3 linked regions of the Microbulbifer sp. A4B17 genome follow. Each later gene encodes a partner of the first gene's protein in a complex. Links are inferred from orthologs where the notes say so. Each region holds a gene or a part of one and is shown on either strand. Other genes may lie near its edges.

The links. The genes of interacting proteins can lie anywhere in the genome.
Region 2: the proteins of dnaN (region 1) and BTJ40_RS13325 are in contact, whole or in part, in a cryo-EM structure (PDB 8GIZ), measured with the Escherichia coli proteins. The link is inferred for Microbulbifer sp. A4B17 from one-to-one orthologs.
Region 3: the proteins of dnaN (region 1) and dinB are in contact, whole or in part, in a solved structure (PDB 1OK7), measured with the Escherichia coli proteins. The link is inferred for Microbulbifer sp. A4B17 from one-to-one orthologs.

Annotation. Positions count from the first base shown.
Region 1 is NZ_CP029064.1:811-8,514, forward strand. Bases 1-2,908 are described here. They hold dnaN (DNA polymerase III subunit beta), read left to right. Parts: upstream 1-855; coding sequence 856-1,962; downstream 1,963-2,908. Other genes in these bases: dnaA (chromosomal replication initiator protein DnaA), read left to right, coding at 1-822; recF (DNA replication/repair protein RecF), read left to right, coding at 2,080-2,908. Also shown: more of recF, read left to right, coding at 2,909-3,186; gyrB (DNA topoisomerase (ATP-hydrolyzing) subunit B), read left to right, coding at 3,205-5,625; BTJ40_RS00025 (hypothetical protein), read left to right, coding at 5,964-7,704. UniProt on the Escherichia coli protein: Confers DNA tethering and processivity to DNA polymerases and other proteins. Acts as a clamp, forming a ring around DNA (a reaction catalyzed by the clamp-loading complex) which diffuses in an ATP-independent manner freely and bidirectionally along dsDNA.
Region 2 is NZ_CP029064.1:2,994,917-3,001,269, reverse strand. Bases 1-2,914 are described here. They hold BTJ40_RS13325 (DNA polymerase III subunit delta'), read left to right. Parts: upstream 1-901; coding sequence 902-1,927; downstream 1,928-2,914. Other genes in these bases: BTJ40_RS13315 (TatD family hydrolase), read left to right, coding at 2,393-2,914; BTJ40_RS13320 (PilZ domain-containing protein), read left to right, coding at 2,032-2,385; tmk (dTMP kinase), read left to right, coding at 233-853; mltG (endolytic transglycosylase MltG), read left to right, coding at 1-233. In the rest of the region: more of BTJ40_RS13315, read left to right, coding at 2,915-3,169; BTJ40_RS13310 (dUTP diphosphatase), read left to right, coding at 3,197-3,820; BTJ40_RS13305 (malate dehydrogenase), read left to right, coding at 3,955-4,935; BTJ40_RS13300 (DUF2244 domain-containing protein), read left to right, coding at 5,126-5,647; bcp (thioredoxin-dependent thiol peroxidase), read left to right, coding at 5,731-6,207. UniProt on the Escherichia coli protein: Part of the beta sliding clamp loading complex, which hydrolyzes ATP to load the beta clamp onto primed DNA to form the DNA replication pre-initiation complex.
Region 3 is NZ_CP029064.1:1,488,962-1,495,163, reverse strand. What follows is about bases 1-2,763. They hold dinB (DNA polymerase IV), read left to right. Parts: upstream 1-725; coding sequence 726-1,802; downstream 1,803-2,763. Other genes in these bases: BTJ40_RS06575 (hypothetical protein), read left to right, coding at 2,617-2,763; BTJ40_RS06580 (RNA polymerase sigma factor), read left to right, coding at 2,076-2,603; BTJ40_RS06590 (carboxymuconolactone decarboxylase family protein), read right to left, coding at 101-643; BTJ40_RS06595 (DUF1328 domain-containing protein), read left to right, coding at 1-73. Outside these bases: more of BTJ40_RS06575, read left to right, coding at 2,764-3,081; BTJ40_RS06570 (hypothetical protein), read left to right, coding at 3,157-3,681; BTJ40_RS06565 (MaoC family dehydratase), read right to left, coding at 3,771-4,229; BTJ40_RS06560 (SDR family NAD(P)-dependent oxidoreductase), read right to left, coding at 4,340-5,116; BTJ40_RS06555 (SDR family oxidoreductase), read right to left, coding at 5,119-5,895; BTJ40_RS06550 (phosphotransferase), read right to left, coding at 5,920-6,202. UniProt on the Escherichia coli protein: Poorly processive, error-prone DNA polymerase involved in translesion repair and untargeted mutagenesis. Copies undamaged DNA at stalled replication forks, which arise in vivo from mismatched or misaligned primer ends.

The DNA of each region.
Region 1 (7,704 bases):
AATGCTAAGGTGGTGTATTTGCACTCCGAGCGCTTTGTTGCAGATATGGTGAAAGCGCTACAGCTGAATGCCATCAGCGACTTTAAGCGCTATTACCGGTCTGTTGACGCCCTGTTGATTGATGATATCCAGTTCTTTGCCGGTAAGGAGCGCTCTCAGGAAGAGTTTTTCCATACCTTTAATGCCCTGCTGGAAGGTGGTCAGCAGATTATCCTAACCTGTGACCGCTATCCCAAAGAGATCGACGGCTTGGAAGAGCGTTTGAAATCCCGCTTTGGCTGGGGATTAACGGTGGCTGTAGAGCCTCCGGAGCTCGAGACCCGAGTCGCTATTTTGATGAAGAAGGCCGAGCAGGTGGGTGTGGATTTACCTCACGACTCCGCTTTCTTTATTGCGCAGCGCATTCGCTCCAATGTGCGAGAGCTTGAAGGTGCACTGCGCCGCGTAATTGCCAATTCGCAATTTACCGGTCGCGCTATTGACGATGTCCTTGTGCGCGAAGCACTAAAAGACCTGTTGGCCCTACAGGATCGATTGGTCAGTGTGGATAATATCCAGCGGGTTGTCGCTGAATACTACAAAATTAAGGTGGCGGATTTGCTCTCCAAGCGGCGCAGTCGCTCGGTGGCCCGTCCCCGCCAAGTCGCTATGTCCCTGGCCAAGGAGCTGACCAATCACAGCTTGCCGGAGATCGGCGATGCCTTCGGTGGTCGCGACCACACAACAGTACTGCATGCCTGCCGCAAAATACGTGAGTTGCAGGAGTCCGACGCGGATATTCGCGAGGATGTTAAGTTGCTGACACGGTCGCTGACCACTTAATCGAATAACTGACAAAACAAGGCGAAACTACCGATGAAATTCAATGTGAGCCGGGACGCCCTTCTGAAGCCGTTACAACTGGTGGCCGGTGTTGTTGAGAAACGCCAAACACTGCCAGTCCTGGCCAATGTGTTGATGCAGTTACAGGGCCAGGAACTCTCCCTGACCGGTACTGATCTGGAAGTGGAAATTGTCGGCCGTCTCGGTGTAGACGGTGTAGAAATGGAGGGCGAGGTGACTGTTCCCGCACGCAAGCTGCTGGATATTTGTCGCTCTCTGCCCGATGGTGCTGAACTGAAGTTTGAGCGCGATGGCGAGCGCCTGATACTGCGCAGTGGCCGCAGCCGTTTTCAGCTGTCGACTCTGCCCGCAGCGGACTTCCCGAACCAGGAAGAGGCCAGTGCACAGACCCGTTTCGATATCTCCCAGCGCGAGATCCGCCGCCTGATAGAAGCCACCAGTTTTGCTATGGCTCAGCAGGATGTGCGCTATTACCTGAATGGTTTACTGCTAGAGTGTCGCCCGCAGCAGCTGCGCGCGGTTGCTACTGATGGCCACCGCTTGGCGCTTTGCGATCGCGATGCCCCCGGCCTGGATGTCGCCACGCCTATCCAGGCTATTGTGCCGCGCAAAGGCGTACTTGAGCTGGGTCGTTTGCTTGAAGACAGCGATGCACAGGCACAGGTAGTGCTGGGTAACAACCATATTCGTGTGGTTAGTGGTCAGTTTACTTTCACTTCCAAGCTGGTGGACGGGAAGTTCCCTGACTACGAGCGCGTGTTGCCGCGAGGGGCGGGCAATGTGGTCTATGCCGATCGCCAGGGTTTGCGCCAGGCCTTCTCCCGCGCAGCGATTCTCTCCAACGAGAAATACCGTGGGGTGCGTCTTCAGGTTTCTGAGGGGTTATTGCAGATTGTTGCCAACAACCCGGAGCAGGAAGAGGCGGAAGAGCAGATGATGGTGGATTACGTAGGTGAGCCAATGGAGATTGGCTTTAACGTTTCCTATCTGCTGGACGTCACTGGTGCTATTCACAGTGACCAGATCCGTATCAGTTTGGCGGATGCCAATAGCAGTGCTCTGCTGCAGCAACCTGAAGAAGGTGATGCGCTGTACGTGATTATGCCTATGCGCCTGTAAGGCAGCCCACCCATTGCTCTTTTCTGAATGGATTGAGGCTACCCCCCCGCTCGGTGGGGTAGCCGATAAACAAAGCGATGCTTGTGCATCGCGCTCTTCACTCTGGGGGAGGTGTCTGTGGCGCTGACCCGTCTTCTCTTATCTAATTTTCGAAATATCTGCTCTGCCGATCTCAAACTGGGTCCTGGCGTTAACGTGTTTTGCGGTGCGAATGGCAGTGGCAAGACTTCACTGCTAGAGGCGGTACATATGCTGGCAACCGGTCGTTCCTTTCGCTCTCGCCAGCATAAGTCGGTTATTCAGCATGATACTGGTGGGCTTACGGTTTTTGCCCAGCTCGATACAGGTTTTAACTTGGGGGTAGAGCGCCTCGCAGATGGCTCGGGCCGAATCAGGGTTAACCAGGCTCCAGCGGAATCCAGCTCACAGCTTGCTAGTTGCCTGCCCCTTCAATTGATAAACAGTGAAAGTTTTTCCGCACTTGATGGTGGCCCCGGCATTCGGCGCCGATTATTGGATTGGACAGTGTTCCACGTGGAACATTTATTTGCCCAGGAGTGGAAAAATTATCAAATCGCACTGCGGCAGCGAAATGCTCTCCTGCGTCGTGGTAAAATCGATGAGGCTAGCATCGGCGTATGGGAAGAGCAGTTGGCCCTTAGTGGCGAGCGTGTAAACGATCTGCGATTAGCTCAGTTTTCTCAATTGCAGTCTGCCGTTTCGCAACTTCTCGGTGAGTTACCACAGAGCCTGTTGAGCCGTGTCGATATGAGTTACCGTCGTGGCTGGCGTAAAGAAGTTGACCTGCGTGGCGCTCTATCTGAATCACGGGAATCAGATGTTTCACAGGGGCATACGCGTATTGGTCCCCATAGGGCGGATATTCGTTTTACCGTAGCCGGTGAGTCGGCCCACAATATTCTATCTCGAGGCCAACAGAAGATGTTGGTGTGTGCGGTGCGCACGGCCATGGCGGAGGTAGTCTGTAGGCAGGGGGATATGCCAGTATTCCTGGTAGATGACTTGCCGGCAGAGCTGGATGACAGTAACCAACAGATTTTTGCGCATTGGGTTGGGCGTTGTGCCAGCCAGGTGCTTGTAACCGGAATTGAGGAGGGCACTACAAGCCGCCCTTGGCGGCAACTAGATGCCCCTTGGAATTGCCCGAAAGTGTTCCACGTGGAACATGGGAAGATCAGTGCCGAAGCTTCGGCCGCACAATAAGTTTAATGGAGCGAATAAATGTCAGAGCAGCAAAGCTATGACTCAAGCAGTATCAAGGTATTAAAAGGCCTGGATGCGGTGCGCAAGCGCCCCGGAATGTATATTGGTGATACCGACGATGGCACCGGTCTGCACCACATGGTATTCGAGGTGGTCGACAACTCCATCGATGAAGCGCTGGCCGGCCACTGTGATGAGATCCGTGTAACCATCCACCCGGATGAGTCCATTTCCGTATCGGACAATGGCCGTGGTATCCCGACAGAGATTCACCCGGAAGAGGGGGTTTCTGCAGCAGAAGTGATTATGACCGTCCTTCACGCAGGCGGTAAATTTGATGACAACACCTACAAGGTCTCCGGCGGTTTGCACGGGGTAGGGGTATCGGTGGTAAACGCTTTGTCCAAAGAGCTGAAGCTGACTATCCGTCGCGGTGGCAAGATCCACGAGCAGACCTACCACCACGGAGTGCCCCAGGCACCCCTGGAAGTTGTGGGTGACAGCGATACCACCGGCACTACGGTGCACTTCAAACCGTCTGAGGATACCTTCAGTAATATCGAGTTCCATTTCGATGTGCTGGCCAAGCGCCTGCGCGAGCTGTCCTTCCTGAACTCCGGTGTGCGTATTGTCCTGAAGGATGAGCGCAGTGGTAAGGAAGAGGTCTATGAATACGAGGGTGGTCTGAGTGCCTTTGTGGAGTTCCTCAACCAGAACAAAACTCCGATTAACAAGGTTCTGCACTTCCAGAGCCAGCGCGAAGACGGCATTGCAGTAGAGGTGGCATTACAGTGGAACGATAGCTTCCAGGAAAGCATCTTCTGCTACACCAACAATATTCCCCAGCGCGACGGTGGTACCCACCTGGCGGGCTTCCGTGCAGCCCTGACCCGCGGTCTGAACAGCTATATCGAGCGGGAAGGCCTGGGTAAGAAAGACAAGGTGAACACCACTGGCGATGACGCCAGGGAAGGTCTCACCGCGATTATCTCTGTGAAGGTTCCGGACCCGAAATTCTCCTCCCAGACTAAGGACAAGCTGGTTTCATCCGAAGTGAAACCCGCTGTAGAACAGGAGATGGGTCACCACTTCACAGACTACCTGATGGAGAACCCACAGGAAGCCAAATCTGTCGTCACCAAGATGATCGACGCGGCCAAAGCCCGTGAGGCGGCCCGCAAGGCCCGTGAAATGACTCGCCGCAAGGGAGCGTTGGATATTGCCGGCCTGCCCGGAAAACTGGCAGATTGCCAGCAAAAAGATCCGGCACTATCTGAGATTTACTTAGTGGAGGGTGACTCCGCCGGTGGTTCTGCCAAGCAGGGCCGCGATCGCCGCACCCAGGCGATCCTGCCGCTGAAGGGTAAGATCCTCAATGTGGAAAAAGCGCGCTTTGATAAGATGCTCTCAAGTGCCGAAGTGGGTACCCTGATTACCGCACTGGGCTGTGGTATCGGCAAGAGTGAGTTCAACCCGGATAAGTTGCGTTACCACAGCATCATCATCATGACCGATGCTGACGTGGATGGAGCCCATATCCGTACCCTGTTGCTCACCTTCTTCTTCCGTCAGATGCCGGAGCTGATCGAGCGGGGTCACATCTACATCGCCCAGCCGCCGCTGTATAAGATCTCCAAGGGCAAACAGGAACAGTACCTGAAGGATGAGGGCGCTCTGACCCAGTTCCTCACCAACGCCGCCCTGGAAGGCGCCACGCTGTTTGTGAACCCGGATGCCCCAGGGCTTTCTGGCGCCTCCCTGGAGAGCCTGGTAGGCGAATACCGCAGCGTATTGGCGACAATCGACCGTCTGTCGCGTCTGTACCCTGAGGAAGTGCTGCGCAGCATGATCTACCTGCCCAGCTTGTCTCAGGAAGACTTGCAGTCCCAGGAGAAAGTTGTGGCTTGGAGTGAGAAGCTGCAGGAGAAACTCGGTGACGAAGAGAGTGGTGGAACCCGTCGTCACGAAGTGACGGTTCAGGAGAACACCGAGCGCGGCCTGTTCCTGCCCCATATCCATATCGTGGCCCACGGTGTCGGCAGTGACTACCTGATTAACCACGAGTTCTTCGATTCCGCTGAGTACGCGTCTATATGCGCTCTGGGTGAGAAGATGGTGGGTCTGTTGGAAGAGGGTGCCTTTATCCAGCGCGGCGAGAAGCAGCACGCTGTCAGCAGCTTCCCTGAAGTGATGGACTGGCTGATGGGCGAGAGCCGTAGAGGCTACGGTATCCAGCGCTATAAGGGGCTAGGTGAGATGAACCCGGAGCAGCTTTGGGAAACCACCATGGACCCGGAGAGCCGTCGTATGCTGCAGGTAACCGTTGAAGATGCCATTGCCGCGGACCAGATCTTTACAACTCTGATGGGTGATCAGGTAGAGCCGCGCCGTGACTTTATCGAGACCAACGCTTTGGCGGTGGAGAATCTCGACGTTTAATTGCCATAAGGCTATTTTCTGAAAGTCGCACAGTAATTTCCCTCGGAAGCAAAATGGGGAGTTACTGTGTGTTATTTTTCTCACATAAAATGACTTGCAATAAATTCGATATTTTTATTTTCGCTCTATCGGAAAGTGTTGCACAGATCCGATACCTGCCCTTCCAATAAAGCCTGAAATTACTGACAAGAAATTAAAATAAACAATAAAAACTTTTAGTAAAGCTTAGCCAAGCAATACTTTTGCTGTATTTTTAAAAAGCTCAAAAACTATAGAAATCCTTCTAACTTACCTATTTTTACAAACAAACAAATAAAATTAAACGGACCACAAGACTTATGGGGAACCTCATTTCTTCTATTCTCGGCGATGCTCGCCGTTTTATAGTTGTCGGTGGTGTGATTGCACTAGCTTTATATGGTTGCACTAGCACGCAGAAATTAGTCAACTCTGAATGGTACGAAATCGAAACCGAGCACTTTCGTATCGTTACCAATGATAATCCCAAGCAAGTTGAAAAACTGGCAATAGACTTGGAACGATTTCGGATTTTTGCAAAACGATATATTAAGTATTCAGCAGATCAACAAAAGTTGACCATTTACGCCCTGGATGATCGGCTCAGCTTCAAAGGAGTCAGTGGTAGCGAGTCGTCTAGAACTATCATTGGACAATTCCATAATACTGCTTATGGGAGCTTCGCATTATTAAATCTAAACGGAAATCGTGCCCTTCCAGATAATCCCGCTCGTCAGACATTGTTTCATGAATATACGCATTTCTTAACCTACAGCGGAAGCCAGCACCTCTACCCCTACTGGTTTAGTGAAGGTATTGCTGAAGTATTTTCCACGGTAGATTTTGGTGAAAATAAAAAGTACAGCTTTGGAAAAATACCGGTTGATCGGGCGATTAGTCTTAATCGAGCGAGAGAGTTGCCACTGGATAAGCTCCTTTCAGCCACTCCTGGCTCGCTGAATTCAAGAGATACCGGAGCACTTTATGCCAGTGGATGGATGTTAGCTCACTGGATGATTTTCGATGCGGATAGAAATAAAGCCTTAAATGAATATTTGGAGGCTTATAATGCCGGCGAAGATCCAATTGCGAGCTTACCTGAAGCTCTGGGAATGACTTTTGAAGAGCTCAATGAGCAGTATAAGAACTTGCCGAAAGGTCATTTCATTTATTACGAGGGGGAGTTTTCCAATAATGGTGTAATTAAATCCCCCTCCGTTAACTTGATGGACAGTAGTGCCGCAGTCGCAGAACTGGCCTACTTTATGGCAATTTCGGAGCAGGGATCCGAAGCATTAGAAGAATATATTGTCTATGCAGATAAAAAGCAGGCCTCTAGCCCATCGTTAAATTCCGCACTGGCCATTGCTTTGACTGGTGAAGGAAATTATTCCCGCGCTGAGGAAGTATTGAATTCTATTCCGGCGAAATACCACGGAGAAACCTGGTATCTCGAAGCCCAGGCAAAAAATGATTTATCCGCAGCCTTGGCGGAGGAGGGATACCTCAGTCCCAGAAAGATGAAACGTATTCGGGATAAATATGTTCAATTAGTAAATGCCCAAGGGGAAGTACCAGCCTACTGGTATGAACTGGCGATCACAATGCAAGTTTTGGGGTATCCCCGCCAGAAGTATATGGAAATGCTAGAGCAGGCGTATTTGCGTGCTCCGAGGGAAACGGGAATTGCCTGGTGGTATGTACTGGAGCTTTACCTGGATCGAGATAGAGATCTCTTCTCAAAAGTCTCTCAACCGCTATTAATGCAAATTGCGGAAGAGGATTCGCGGGCACAGTTGCAGTCGATGCTGGATGAGTTGGAGGAGGAAGCGGGTTTGGAGTTCGAGCTTGAGATCAGTGGTTTGGGCCAATTAATGTCAACTTACAGGAAGTACTCTGGCAACAAAGCCCTGGCAATGGCTGTGGACTACCGTGGTGCATTTGTGGCGGGTTTTAGCGAAGACGGCGGCAACCAAGTAGAGGCGAATCGAAGTGCTCTTCGGGCCTGTGAAGAGCAGCGAGAGCAGTACCAGATAAGAGACCGCTGTGAACTCTATGCTG
Region 2 (6,353 bases), 3.0 Mb from region 1 along the record:
ATAACACCTATGTTATCAATGGCCTTCCTCCCACGCCGATTGCCCTGCCTGGGCGAGCGGCAATTCGGGCCGCTTTAAATCCGAAGCCCGGTAAAAGTTTGTATTTTGTCGGTAAAGGAGATGGGTCCCATCATTTTTCAGCGACTCTGACAGAGCACAACCGTGCGGTGCGGGAGTATCAGCTGAAAAGACGAGCGGATTACCGCTCGAGTCCGGCAAAAGGAAAGGATTAGTGTCGCACGGCAAGTTCATTACCCTCGAGGGTGTAGAGGGAGTGGGGAAATCCACCAACTTACTCTTCATTACCGAGTGGCTCAAAAAGCACAATATAAAGTTTATCCAAACCCGGGAGCCGGGTGGCACCCCGTTGGCTGAACAGCTGCGCGAGCTGTTACTGGCAAAACGGGATGAATCGGTTGACCCCACGGCAGAATTATTGATGGTGTTTGCCGCCCGCGCACAACATCTGTCTCAGGTTATACTACCCGCGTTAAAACGTGGGGATTGGGTAATCTGTGATCGCTTCACCGATGCTACCTATGCCTATCAAGGTGGCGGTCGCAAACTGGATCGACAGTTAATCGAGCAGTTGGAGCAGACAGTTCAAGGGGATTTGCGCCCAGATAAAGTACTCCTTTTGGATCTCGACCCGGAAGTGGGGCTGCAGCGAGCCGCACGCACCGGGGAAGCAGATCGTTTTGAGAGTGAGCATTTGGCGTTCTTCCAGCGGGTGCGCGCGGCATATCGCGAGCGAGCTGAAGCGGCACCTGCCCGTTATGCAATTGTTGATGCCAGCCAATCTCTGGAGAAGGTGCAGGTGGACCTAGCCAGGCAATTGGAGCTGTTGCTTTAAGCTATCTTGCCCCCAGAATCTATTTTCAAATGATAAGACTTGTGGCTGATGTCTGTGCCTGAAACTTTTGAGTATAAATCGATACCGGTACCTTTACCCTGGCACTTCGAGCAATGGCAGAGATTGGTTTTGCAGTTGCAGGCGGGCCGCTGCCCGCACGCTTTACTGCTGACCGGCCCGGAGGGGTTGGGGAAGCGACAATTCGCGGCTGCTTTTACTGCGTTGGCCCTATGTGAACAACCGAGGGCAGGTCAGGCTTGTGGAGAGTGTAAGGATTGTCGGTTGTGGATGGCTGGCTCGCATCCTGATTTCCTACAAGTTGAACCTGAAAAGCCCGGTGGACCTTTGAAAGTGGAGCAAATCCGCCAACTGGGCAACTTCGTTTCCCGTACCAGTGGGCGGGGCGGGGCGCGCCTGGTTTGTTTGTCGCCTGCGGAGGCGATGAATATCAATGCAGCCAATGCTTTGTTGAAAAACCTTGAAGAGCCTGCAGCTTCCGTTATCTTTGTGCTGATCACCGATGCCCCCATGGGTCTTCTGCCAACGATTAGAAGTCGTTGTCAATCCATTGCTTTTCCACCTCCAACTGAAGAGATCGCGCTACAGTGGTTATACAGCAATGGGCTGGAAGAGCCGCTGGCACAGAGAGTCTTAACCCTGGCCGGTGGGGCACCATTATTGGCTGCTGAACTGGCTGAGCCCAAGCCGAGGGAAGTACGCGAGCAGTTTTTAAAAGATCTCGATGCTGTAGCTCAGGGCACGGCGAGCGCCGTCTCTACGGCGGGCCGTTGGGAAGCACCAGCCGAGGGGGTTGAGTTGGTCCAACTGCTGCTTTTCTGGCAGCACTGGCTGACCCAGATGGTGCAGATACGCAGTTGCGATCTCAGTGGAGATGCCCAGTTAATGAGTCTGTTGCAGAGGTTGCCGGGGTTGGGAGAGCAAAGCCTGCAGCCGGTTTTTGCCTTCTACGATCATTTACTCCAGGCACGCAAGGGATTGCTGGGCACAGCCAACCCAAACCGTCGCTTGCTGCTTGAAGAATTATTCATCCGCTGGGCAAAGCTTTTTGCTTAGGTGTCCTGCACAAATGGGGTGGGGCCATTGGCGCTGCCTGGACACAGGCTGCGGGCTTAGATAAGTTAGCGCATCATTTAGAAATATAAACATTGAGGTTGTCCATGAAAGCCATGGGAGGCGGTGCCCGCAACGGCATCCTGTCACTGAAAATCCAGGATAAATCTGTGCTCTACGCGGCCTATATGCCCTTCGTTAAGAATGGTGGCCTGTTTATCAGTACCGATAAGTCGTACAGCCTTGGCGATGAGGTGTTTCTGCTTCTGAGCTTGATGGATGAGCCAGAAAAAATTCCAGTTGCCGGTAAAGTGATCTGGATTACCCCCAATGGTGCCCAGGGCAACCGCACTCCCGGTATCGGGGTTCAATTTGGCGATAAGGACAATATCGCCCAAAACAAGATTGAAACCCATTTGGCGGGAACTTTAGAATCCAGCCGCCCAACCCATACGTTGTAACCCTCTAATGCTTGTTGATTCTCACTGTCACCTGGACAGACTTAAGCTCGATAAATTTGATGGCGATCTGGATGCTGTATTGGATCTGGCCCGCAGTCGCGGTGTTGGCAGGTTCCTCTGTGTCGGTATCAGTCTGGAAAACGCCGATGCGGTTGTTGAAATCGCATCCCGCTACGAGGACGTAGTCTGTTCCGTTGGTGTGCACCCGCTGGATGTCGACTCCGGCATGGCGGATGTTGAGCGACTGGTAGGAATGGCTAACCAGCCCAATGTTGTTGCATTGGGGGAGACAGGCCTGGATTACTATTACAGTACTGACACTCAGGAAATCCAGCAGCAGAGCTTTATTGCACACCTGAAAGCGGCAGGGCAGGCAGAGCTTCCGGTTATTGTGCATACGAGAGATGCGCGGGAAGATACTATCGCTCTCATTAAAGAGCACGGTAATACCAATACCGCAGGTGTTCTGCACTGTTTTACCGAGAGCTGGGATATGGCCAAGGCTGCCCTGGATCTCAATTATTATATTTCTTTGTCCGGTATCGTGACCTTTAAAAATGCCGAGGAGCTGCGGGATGTCGCCCGCAGGCTGCCTTTGGATCGGTTACTCGTTGAGACCGACTCCCCTTATTTGGCCCCAGTGCCCTATCGGGGTAAGCCCAATATTCCGGCCTATGTGCGTGAAGTGGCGGAATTTATCGCTGATTTACGCGGTATTCCCTACGAAGAGCTGGCCGAAATCACCTCAGAAAACTTTTTCAGATTATTCCCCCGGGCAGTTTGATCCGGGTCTATTGGATGTTCCCCTATGATGAAGCAGCAGCTGCAAGTCATGCTGACTCTGCAAGACGAGATTAATACGGTAGTTAATGAGAACTGGCGTGAGCAAAATTTTGCCTGGTACCGCGCAATTTGGGTGGAAAGTGCAGAGCTGTTAGATCACTACGGCTGGAAGTGGTGGAAAAAGCAGCTTCCGGAAATGGACCAGGTAAAACTTGAGCTGGTGGATATTTGGCATTTCGGATTGAGTCTTGAATTGCAAAAAGGCTCCCCGCAGAAAGTAGCTGAAATTATGCTGAAGGAATTTGATGGTTCTGAGCGTTCAGCAGGCGATTTCCGTGAAAATCTCGAGTCTTTCACCTTGAGCACCCTGGCCACCAAACAGTTTGATGTTGCTGGTTTTGCTCAACTATTGGCTGATGCAGGAATGTCTTTTGCTGAGTTGTACCAGCGATACGTCGGTAAAAATGTACTTAACCGATTCCGCCAGGATAACGGCTACAAAGATGGCAGTTATGTGAAAACCTGGGCGGGCCGCGAAGACAATGAACATCTTGCGGAAATTGCAGGACTTTTGGATTCGTCTACTGCTGATTACAGTGATCAGGTTTATATGGCTTTGCAAGAGCGTTACCGGGAAATGGCATTGACATAACCACTCGCAAAGAGTGTCCATTACAGCCTGAGGGGGTTTTGTCATACAAATTGAGCCGCTATTTCGCTTGTGTAAGATGAAATTTACTCGCGAGGCCCTATAATGCGGCCGCTTACAAACGAGGGAGAACTATCGTGAAAGCACCTGTACGTGTTGCTGTTACCGGCGCTGCCGGTCAGATTAGCTATTCGTTGCTGTTCCGCATCGCCTCTGGCGAAATGCTGGGCAAAGATCAGCCGGTTATTCTGCAATTGCTGGAAATCACTCCGGCATTGGAAGCGCTGAAAGGCGTTGCTATGGAGCTTGAAGACTGCGCTTTCCCGCTGCTCGCGGGTATCGTTCAGTCCGATGATGCTACTGTTGCGTTCAAAGATGCAGATTACGCTTTGCTGGTAGGCGCGCGTCCCCGTGGACCGGGTATGGAGCGTAAGGACCTGCTGGAAGCTAACGCTGCTATCTTCTCTGCACAGGGTAAAGCCCTGAACGACGTTGCTTCTCGTAACGTAAAAGTACTGGTTGTTGGCAACCCGGCTAACACCAATGCCCTGATCGCTCAGCGCAATGCGCCAGACCTGGACCCGCGTAACTTCACTGCGATGACCCGTCTGGATCACAACCGCGCTTTGTCTCAGTTGGCAAACAAAACTGATTCCAGTGTTAACGACATCACCCATATGACCATTTGGGGCAACCACTCTTCCACTCAGTACCCAGACCTGCACCAAGTGAAGGTTTCCGGTGCTGCAGCCATGGATAAAGTGGAGCAGGAATGGTACGAAAACGACTTCATCCCGACTGTTCAACAGCGTGGTGCAGCTATCATCAAGGCGCGCGGTGCTTCCTCTGCGGCTTCCGCTGCCAACGCTGCCATCGACCATATGCGCGATTGGGCTCTGGGCACCGCTGAAGGTGACTGGACCAGCATGGCTGTATTCAGCGATGGTTCTTACGGTATTCAGGAAGGCCTGATTTACTCTTTCCCTTGCACTTGCAAAGACGGCGACTGGGAAATTGTTCAAGGCGTTGACATCAACGACTTCTCTCGCGAGAAAATGACTGCTACCGAGCAGGAGTTGGCGGAAGAGCGTGATGCAGTAGCACACCTGCTGCCGTAATAGGGAATAAAAGGTCCGGGGCTTTATCCCCGGGCTGTTCCCAAAAGCCCACATCTTGGTGTGGGCTTTTTTGTGCCTCAATTTTGTAACTCCCAGCCCGGCTTCGAATAACCTGCCGGTCAGCATCTTTGTGTGAGCTGCCGCCATCGGCACTACACTAATTTTACATGTCTGCCGGAATGTCCCTGTTATGGTCACTGAAGTTGGCCGCAACACCGCCCGTTGCGCCTGTATCCTGCTGCAGCCCAACCAATCCCTTTCTCTCTCCGGCAATCTGTGGGTGTTCTTCTCGCTGGTTGGAGTGTCTCTTGGGATCAGTCTCGCTTTTGCACTGGCCGGAGCCTGGATGATTCTGCCCTTTGCCGGGCTTGAGATGATCCTGCTGGGCATTCTGTTTACTTATGTGTACTTGGAGGGGACCCGTCGGGAAGTGATACGTATCAATGAAAAAATGGTAATCCTGGATTGCTGTAAAGGATTCAGGCAGGAAACTGTTTACCACCGCGAGTTTGACCGCGATAAGCTGGCAGTGCTTGTGCGAATGGGGAGCAGCGCTACTGAAATGGCTTCCGTTAATTTTAGTGGACCCGAAGGCTGTCTTGAGGTTGGGGAGTTTCTCACTGAGGCCGAGAAGGCCGAGCTGGTACAAAAACTAGGTCGTTTTGGCATTTGTGCCAGGAAAGAGAAGGAGTTTCGCCTGCAGCAGTTCTGATTTCTGTATAGAACTGGCGTCTCGTTTGTTTCTTTTCGCTATAATCCCCGCTTAACTTTTATTAATTCCATAGGGGATATCAGATGGCTTTTCCGAAGATCGGTAATTTGGCTCCAGCTTTCACGCTGACCAATCAAAGTGGCGAGAAGGTGTCACTTAAGGATTTTCGAGACAAAAGTAATGTGGTCCTCTACTTTTACCCGAAGGCACTGACTCCCGGATGTACCACTCAGGCATGTGGTATTCGCGATAGTGCAGCTGAATTTAAAAAAGCCAATACCGTTGTGTTGGGTGTGAGCCCGGATCCGGAAGCCAAGTTACAGCGCTTTATCGATAAGCATGAACTGAATTTTGATTTGCTGTCCGATGAAGATCACAAGATTGCCGATAAATATGGCTGCTGGGGCCTGAAAAAATTTATGGGCAAGGAGTATATGGGGCTTTTGCGAACGACTTTTATCATCGATAAGAGTGGGCGTCTTCGTCATATTATCGATAAGGTAAAAACCAAAACTCATGACACTGATGTATTGAATTGGATTGGCGAGAACCTGGATTAATTGCCAGACTCAGTGGGGCGGGGCTGGACAGGTGCTTGGTCCGCTGTAGCCCCCATTATTCGGACTCAGAGGCGACACGTGAGTACCGAAAGCAAGTATTTTTGGCCCTTGGTACACAATAAGATGAAAAAAAGCACTGTCGTCCC
Region 3 (6,202 bases), 1.5 Mb from region 1 along the record:
AATAGCCAAGATTCTCTTCTTTATTTTCATTGTGATGTTTGTACTGGCACTGATATTCGGCAGGCCCAGGTAGTACTGCCTGTTCAGTAAATTGCCGTCATTATTTCTTGTGGGGCACTCTTGTGGGGTCCAGGCTGAGCACCTCAGCGATGTGATTGGCCCCCAGCACCATCTCCATTACGCCCAAGGCTTCCAAAATCTCATCATCGCCGGCACCCAGCTTTCGCGCAGAGGCTATCAAGTGCTGTCGGTGGTCGTCCGGCGCGCTATTTGCATTCCGCGCCAAGTCAAACAGCGCATGCTCTTTTTCGGAAAAATGTACATGCTTGGGATCAGTGCGAATACGCATCACTTCATCCGTTTCCACCCCGAGCATCTCGAGAGACATGCAGTGGTGGTAGATACCATAGTCACAGTGATTATCAGCAGAGACCGCCAGGCCAATCGCCTCTTTTAGTTGAGCCGACAGGCAACCGTGTATCATCACAGCTTTAAATTTATCCCAGTTTGCCTCCAACAGCCCCGGGTGCTGAGCGTAGATCCGGAACAGACTGGGGATTCCCCCCAATTCATCCTGAATTTCATCAAACACCTTGGCTACATCATCGGAAGTTGGGCAATCTACCAACGGAATACTGCTCATTATTCACCTACCTATCTTCGCCGGGTGTCCGGGTGGCATAAATTACTTCCTGGCACTATACAACACTGTATATAATCACAGCATGAGAAAGATCATCCACTGTGATTGTGATTGCTTCTACGCCTCGGTCGAAATGCGTGACGATCCCAATCTCCGTGGACGCCCCCTGGCCGTTGGTGGCAGTAGCAACCGACGAGGAGTGATCTCTACCTGCAACTATGAAGCGCGCAGCTATGGAGTTCGCTCCGCAATGCCTACCGCCCAAGCCAAGAAACTGTGCCCTGATTTGATTGTAGTACCCGGCAATATGGCCAAGTACCGGGAGGTCAGCGGACAGATACGAGAGATTTTCCTCGATTACTGTGACGATATTGAGCCCCTATCCCTGGACGAAGCCTTCCTGGATGTCACCGACAGCGGTCGGTGCCACGGCAGCGCCACCTTGATTGCAGAAGAGATCCGGCAGAGGGTGCGGGATAATCTCGGTATCACAATTTCAGCCGGAGTCGCCCCGAATAAATTCCTGGCCAAAATTGCCAGTGACTGGCAGAAGCCCGACGGATTAACGGTCGTTACCCCAGACGAAGTCGATCAATTTGTTTTGCGCCTGCCGATCAACAAAATACACGGTGTGGGGCGAGTAACCGCAGAGAAAATGCATCGCCAGGGCATTCGCACCTGTGCGGATTTACGCAATTTTTCACAAATTGAATTGAGCAAGAAATTTGGGAAATTTGGCCGCCGCCTTTACGACCTCTGTCGTGGCATTGATGATCGCCCGGTCAGTGGTGATGGATCACGCAAGAGTGTTAGTGTCGAGCGAACTTTTCGAGAGGACTTGTCCAGTTATGAGGAGTGGCTGGAACAACTGACAGAGCTCTATATGCGCCTGTTGGAACGCCTGGAAAAACTCGGCGATCGCTACGAGGTAAACGGTGCCACCGTTAAAGTAAAGTACGCGGACTTTACTACCAGTACTCACGAGCGCAGCAGCCGCGCTGGGCGAATTTCTGAATTTCGTCAGCTGTTGCAAGAGTGTCGTGATAAGCGTCCTGCGCCTATTCGTCTTCTCGGGGTAGGCTTGCGTCTCACAGACCTGCGCGCGGGGCAGGGACCCATTCAATTACCATTGCCCCTGCCGGAAAAAACCATTTTTTGACGCCTAACTCTTTATTAAGGCGCACCATCATCTATCAATAAATCTGGCGTTGGCCGTTACCCGAGCAACCACCCACCAAACCAGAGGCAACTATACTTCGCAAGCTCGAAGATTAGTGTCTGTCGCGCAGTGACATCGGCTGAAATTATAAATACTGGCCGGAGAATATTTACGACGCAGAAGCATACTACAATCTTCTTTATTGACGCCGCATAAACCCATACTCGACCAGCGGTACGAGGCCGGATAATTTGCGTACGGAGGCTAAAGACATTGTCTCGCAAAGAATTACGCCACCTATCTGACGAAGCGCTATTCCAATATTACAAGGAGTCGCGGAAACCGACTGTTTTCCGTCTGCTCTACAGTCGTCACAAAGATTCCCTCTATCGCTACTGCATACAAATGGCACCATCTTCAACTACTTTGCTCTTGCAAAAACTCTGGCGTGGCATTTTGGAGAATCCTCCAGAACTACATGGGCGCATGCTGAAGAGTTGGCTTTTTATTCAGGTCAACAAATTACTCAGGCACGAGGAGTTCAATAGCTCTAAGACACACGCACAAGAACCCCCTCAGCAGAACAGAATTCTCGCGGCGATCCAAAAATTACCTTCACAGCTGCGTAATGTTTTATTACTGCATATAGAGTGCAAACTACCACTGGCAACAGTGGCGGATATTGAGCAACTCTCACTGAACAAGTGCCGAACCCTATATCATCGCGCACGATCATCTCTGGATGACGCTATTTATGGATCAGAGAGAAAACCCTGGCAAGTAGAAATTATCGAAGAGTAATTGAGTTAGTGATATGAGCAATTGGGAAAATCAATATTTTAAAGAAGCCGAAACGTTGACTTCCCCTCAACAGCTGGATGACGATCTATATAAAACAGCCCAAGCGTATAAGCCAAAAGTAAATATCAATCACCTGCTATCTCGGGCAACCGTGAGCTGCAGTGTAGTAACTGCCCTATTGCTGCTAGTACACCCAGCACAGCACTTGGGCGCCTTCACACACAAAGCAGGCCCCGAAGAGCAGCATTCATACGAACCGGTTTTAAGGGACTGGAAAGAAACTGCAGCACCAATTATCCCTAAACCAGACCCTTGGCTCGCACTGCGCAATCAGGTAAATAGTGGCGAGTATGTTGCATTGTGCCATTACTGGCGGGCAGAACAGCAGAGTGAAAGTGAAGAGCCCCTGCCAGATGAATTGCGTAAAAGCGCTAAGCGTCACTGTCGGATTTTATCGAGTACGGCTTCAAGGAGCTAGAAACAACTGATATCAAGTTCAAGCGGCCAATTCGAATTCTCACTCCCTATACAGTCCCAACTTAGCCATTATATTGTGGCGGGCATCTACGGTGCCGGTGGCCCTTCTGCCGGAGAAAATCCGGTACTTAAGTCAGTGATCAACCAACTTGACGGGCGGATATTCTCCCATACAAGAAAGCTTACTATTTATCGCTACCTTAAAAATGGGATTTCACGCAATAAAACAGCAATACTGTTTGGCTACAGTAGAGGGGGAAATACCGCAATAAAAATCGCAAACGCACTTGGTCGCCAAGGCATCTCTATACAATGCCTAGTGATATTTGATGCCCACAGCATAAATGACAAAAGAAAATTCAAGCTCAAATATAACAATATCAAAAAGGCTTACAACTTCTTTCAAAGAAACCCCAGAACCGCCGGAAAATATGGCTGGTGGGGTATAAACCCCTACTGGGGATGTACCTTATCCTCACCATTTATTGAGGTTCAACAGTTTAACCTTACGGGCGATTATTTTAAAAAAGGTATTTCCGCTTCTCACCTAAATATTGTTCGCATGGGCCTCAATATTCTTAAAGAAGAACCACTTATATAAACTCATCTTAAATAGCTCTCAAACAAATCGCAGACACCACTTTCCATTACGACTTATAAAAGTGGTGGCCAAGACTTCTACTACTCCTACTAGGTAATCTGCAGGAAAATCCACTCTGCAACTAAAGCGGGCTTCGCCTCTCCCTCTATTTCCATTGTCACCATCAGCCTAATTTGATACTGAGACTCTCTCTTCTCCGTAATATCCAGTATTTTCCCAGAGACGCGTACCCGACTACCTGTCTTTACCGGGCTGATAAAGCGGACTTTATCCAATCCATAATTCACCCCCATATAGGCACCCGCGACCGTTATCTGCAAGGATCCTACAAAATATGGCAGTAGTGACAAGGAGAGAAAGCCATGGGCAACCGTCCCTCCAAAGGGAGTTTTAGCAGCTGCCTCCGGGTCTACATGGATGAACTGTCGATCCAAGGTGCACTCAGCAAAACTGTCAACTCGTTGCTGGTCAATCTCAAACCAGGCAGTGGGCTCTGTTTCAAAACCAATGTACTGATTGAGGTTATCAGGTGAAATCTCTACAGGCATCGAAGGCTCCCTTTCGATTTTCATTCCAGTTATTGATCAGGCCTCTGAACAACGCTGCGATGCCTCGTAGGCCTGCAGATATATTCCAGGGTTATCCAGAGGCTCCTTACTCAGTAGGCCGACAAGCCACCATCTACCGCCAGTGCCTGCCCAGTAATGTAAGTCATTTTTGGGGAAACCAGCATCAACATCGCCGCTACCACCTCTTCTGGCTTACCCAAGCGTTTCATCGGGCACCCTTCGGCGAGAAACGCCTGTACTTGTTCAGGGCAGGCATCTTCCGTTGCAATATCGGTAACCATCGGAGTCAGGCAATAGAAGGGGCAAATCGCATTCACACGGATACCGTACTTGGCATTTTCCATCGCTGCCGTTTTGGTCAGGCCAATAACGCCATGTTTTGCCGCTGCGTAGGAGGCGATCTTGGGGGCACCACCCAGACCCGCCATAGAGGAAACGTTGAGCACAACCCCTCCAGTGTCTTTCAACAGGGGCAACTGGTGTTTAAGCCCCAGGAAAACACCCTTCAGGTTAACGTTGTACTGAAGGTCCATCATGGCCTCATCTGTCTGCTTGAGAGACATCATCGGAGGCGCGATGCCGGCATTGTTAACAGCAATATCCAGCTGTCCAAATTCTGACTGGGCCAGTTGAGCAAGTGCAGCGCAATCAGGCTCTTGGGAAACATCACAGCGCTGGGCGCGCACAGCAATATTTTGGCTTCCCAGTTTGTCCGCCAACTGCATCAAGGCCTCTTCATTGATATCTCCCAATACCAAACGAGCGCCCCGAGAACCAAGTTCCTGGGCCAGTAATTTTCCAAATCCACTGGCAGCACCGGTAATCAATGCGACTTTATCACTAAAATCGAGTATTGGATCATGCATGGTTAAATCCCCCCACAAGAAGTCAAACCACCATCCACAACGACACATTCTCCAGTCGTATAACTGGAAGCATCGGAGACCAGATACAAAACGGTACCCGCCATCTCTTCTGGCTCCGCATGGCGGTGCATGGGAATATGGCCGACAGCGGTCTTATAAATATCCTCGTGGGAAAACAATGCCCCGGCGAATTTGGTTTTTGTAAGCCCTGGTAGTAAAGCATTCACCCGGATATTAAATTGCGCACACTCCTTGGCAAACGCCTTGGTCATATTGACCACCGCCGCCTTGGTAATTGAGTAAATACCCTGCCCAACACCTGGCTGCAAGGCATTCACTGAGGCGGTATTTACAATAACGCCACCACCCTGCTCTCGCATCAATTTGCCGGCTTCTACCGACATAAAGAAATAACCGCGTATATTGACCTCTACCGTCTTTTCAAAGGCCGCTAAATCAGTATCCAGAATATGACCAAAATAGGGATTAGTCGCCGCATTGTTGACCAAAATATCCAAGCGACCAAATCGCTCGCGAATATCGCCGATAACCTGCTGGATATTATCCATATTGCCAATATGGCAAGGGATCGCATCGGCACAGCCACCGGCATCCACAATTGCATCGGCTACGGCCTGACATCCCTCGATTTTTCTGCTGGAAACCAAAACATGGGCACCCTGCTCAGCCAAAAGTTTTGCGATGGCCTCACCAATACCCCGACTGGCACCAGTTACCAGGGCAATTTTTCCCGTGAGATCAAAAATATTCTTTGCCATTTCTTATCCTTATAATTTCAGAAGTTAACCATTAGCAGCGATATCCAATGCAGCTTGTGCGAGGGGTTCTACCAGGGCTCCCAGTTTTGCCGCATTTTTATTGGAGGCATTGCCGTCTTTTGCACGCTTGACCACCCCCTGAACAATCGCTGCCAGGCGAAAGAAGCTAAATGCCAAATAAAACGGCCAATTATCAATCCCATCAATACCCATTCGCTGGCAGTATTTGGCCACATACTGATTTTCGGAGGGGATGCCCAGGGCCTTTATATCCAAGCCTAATAGGCCAGACATTTTGTCTTTGCCG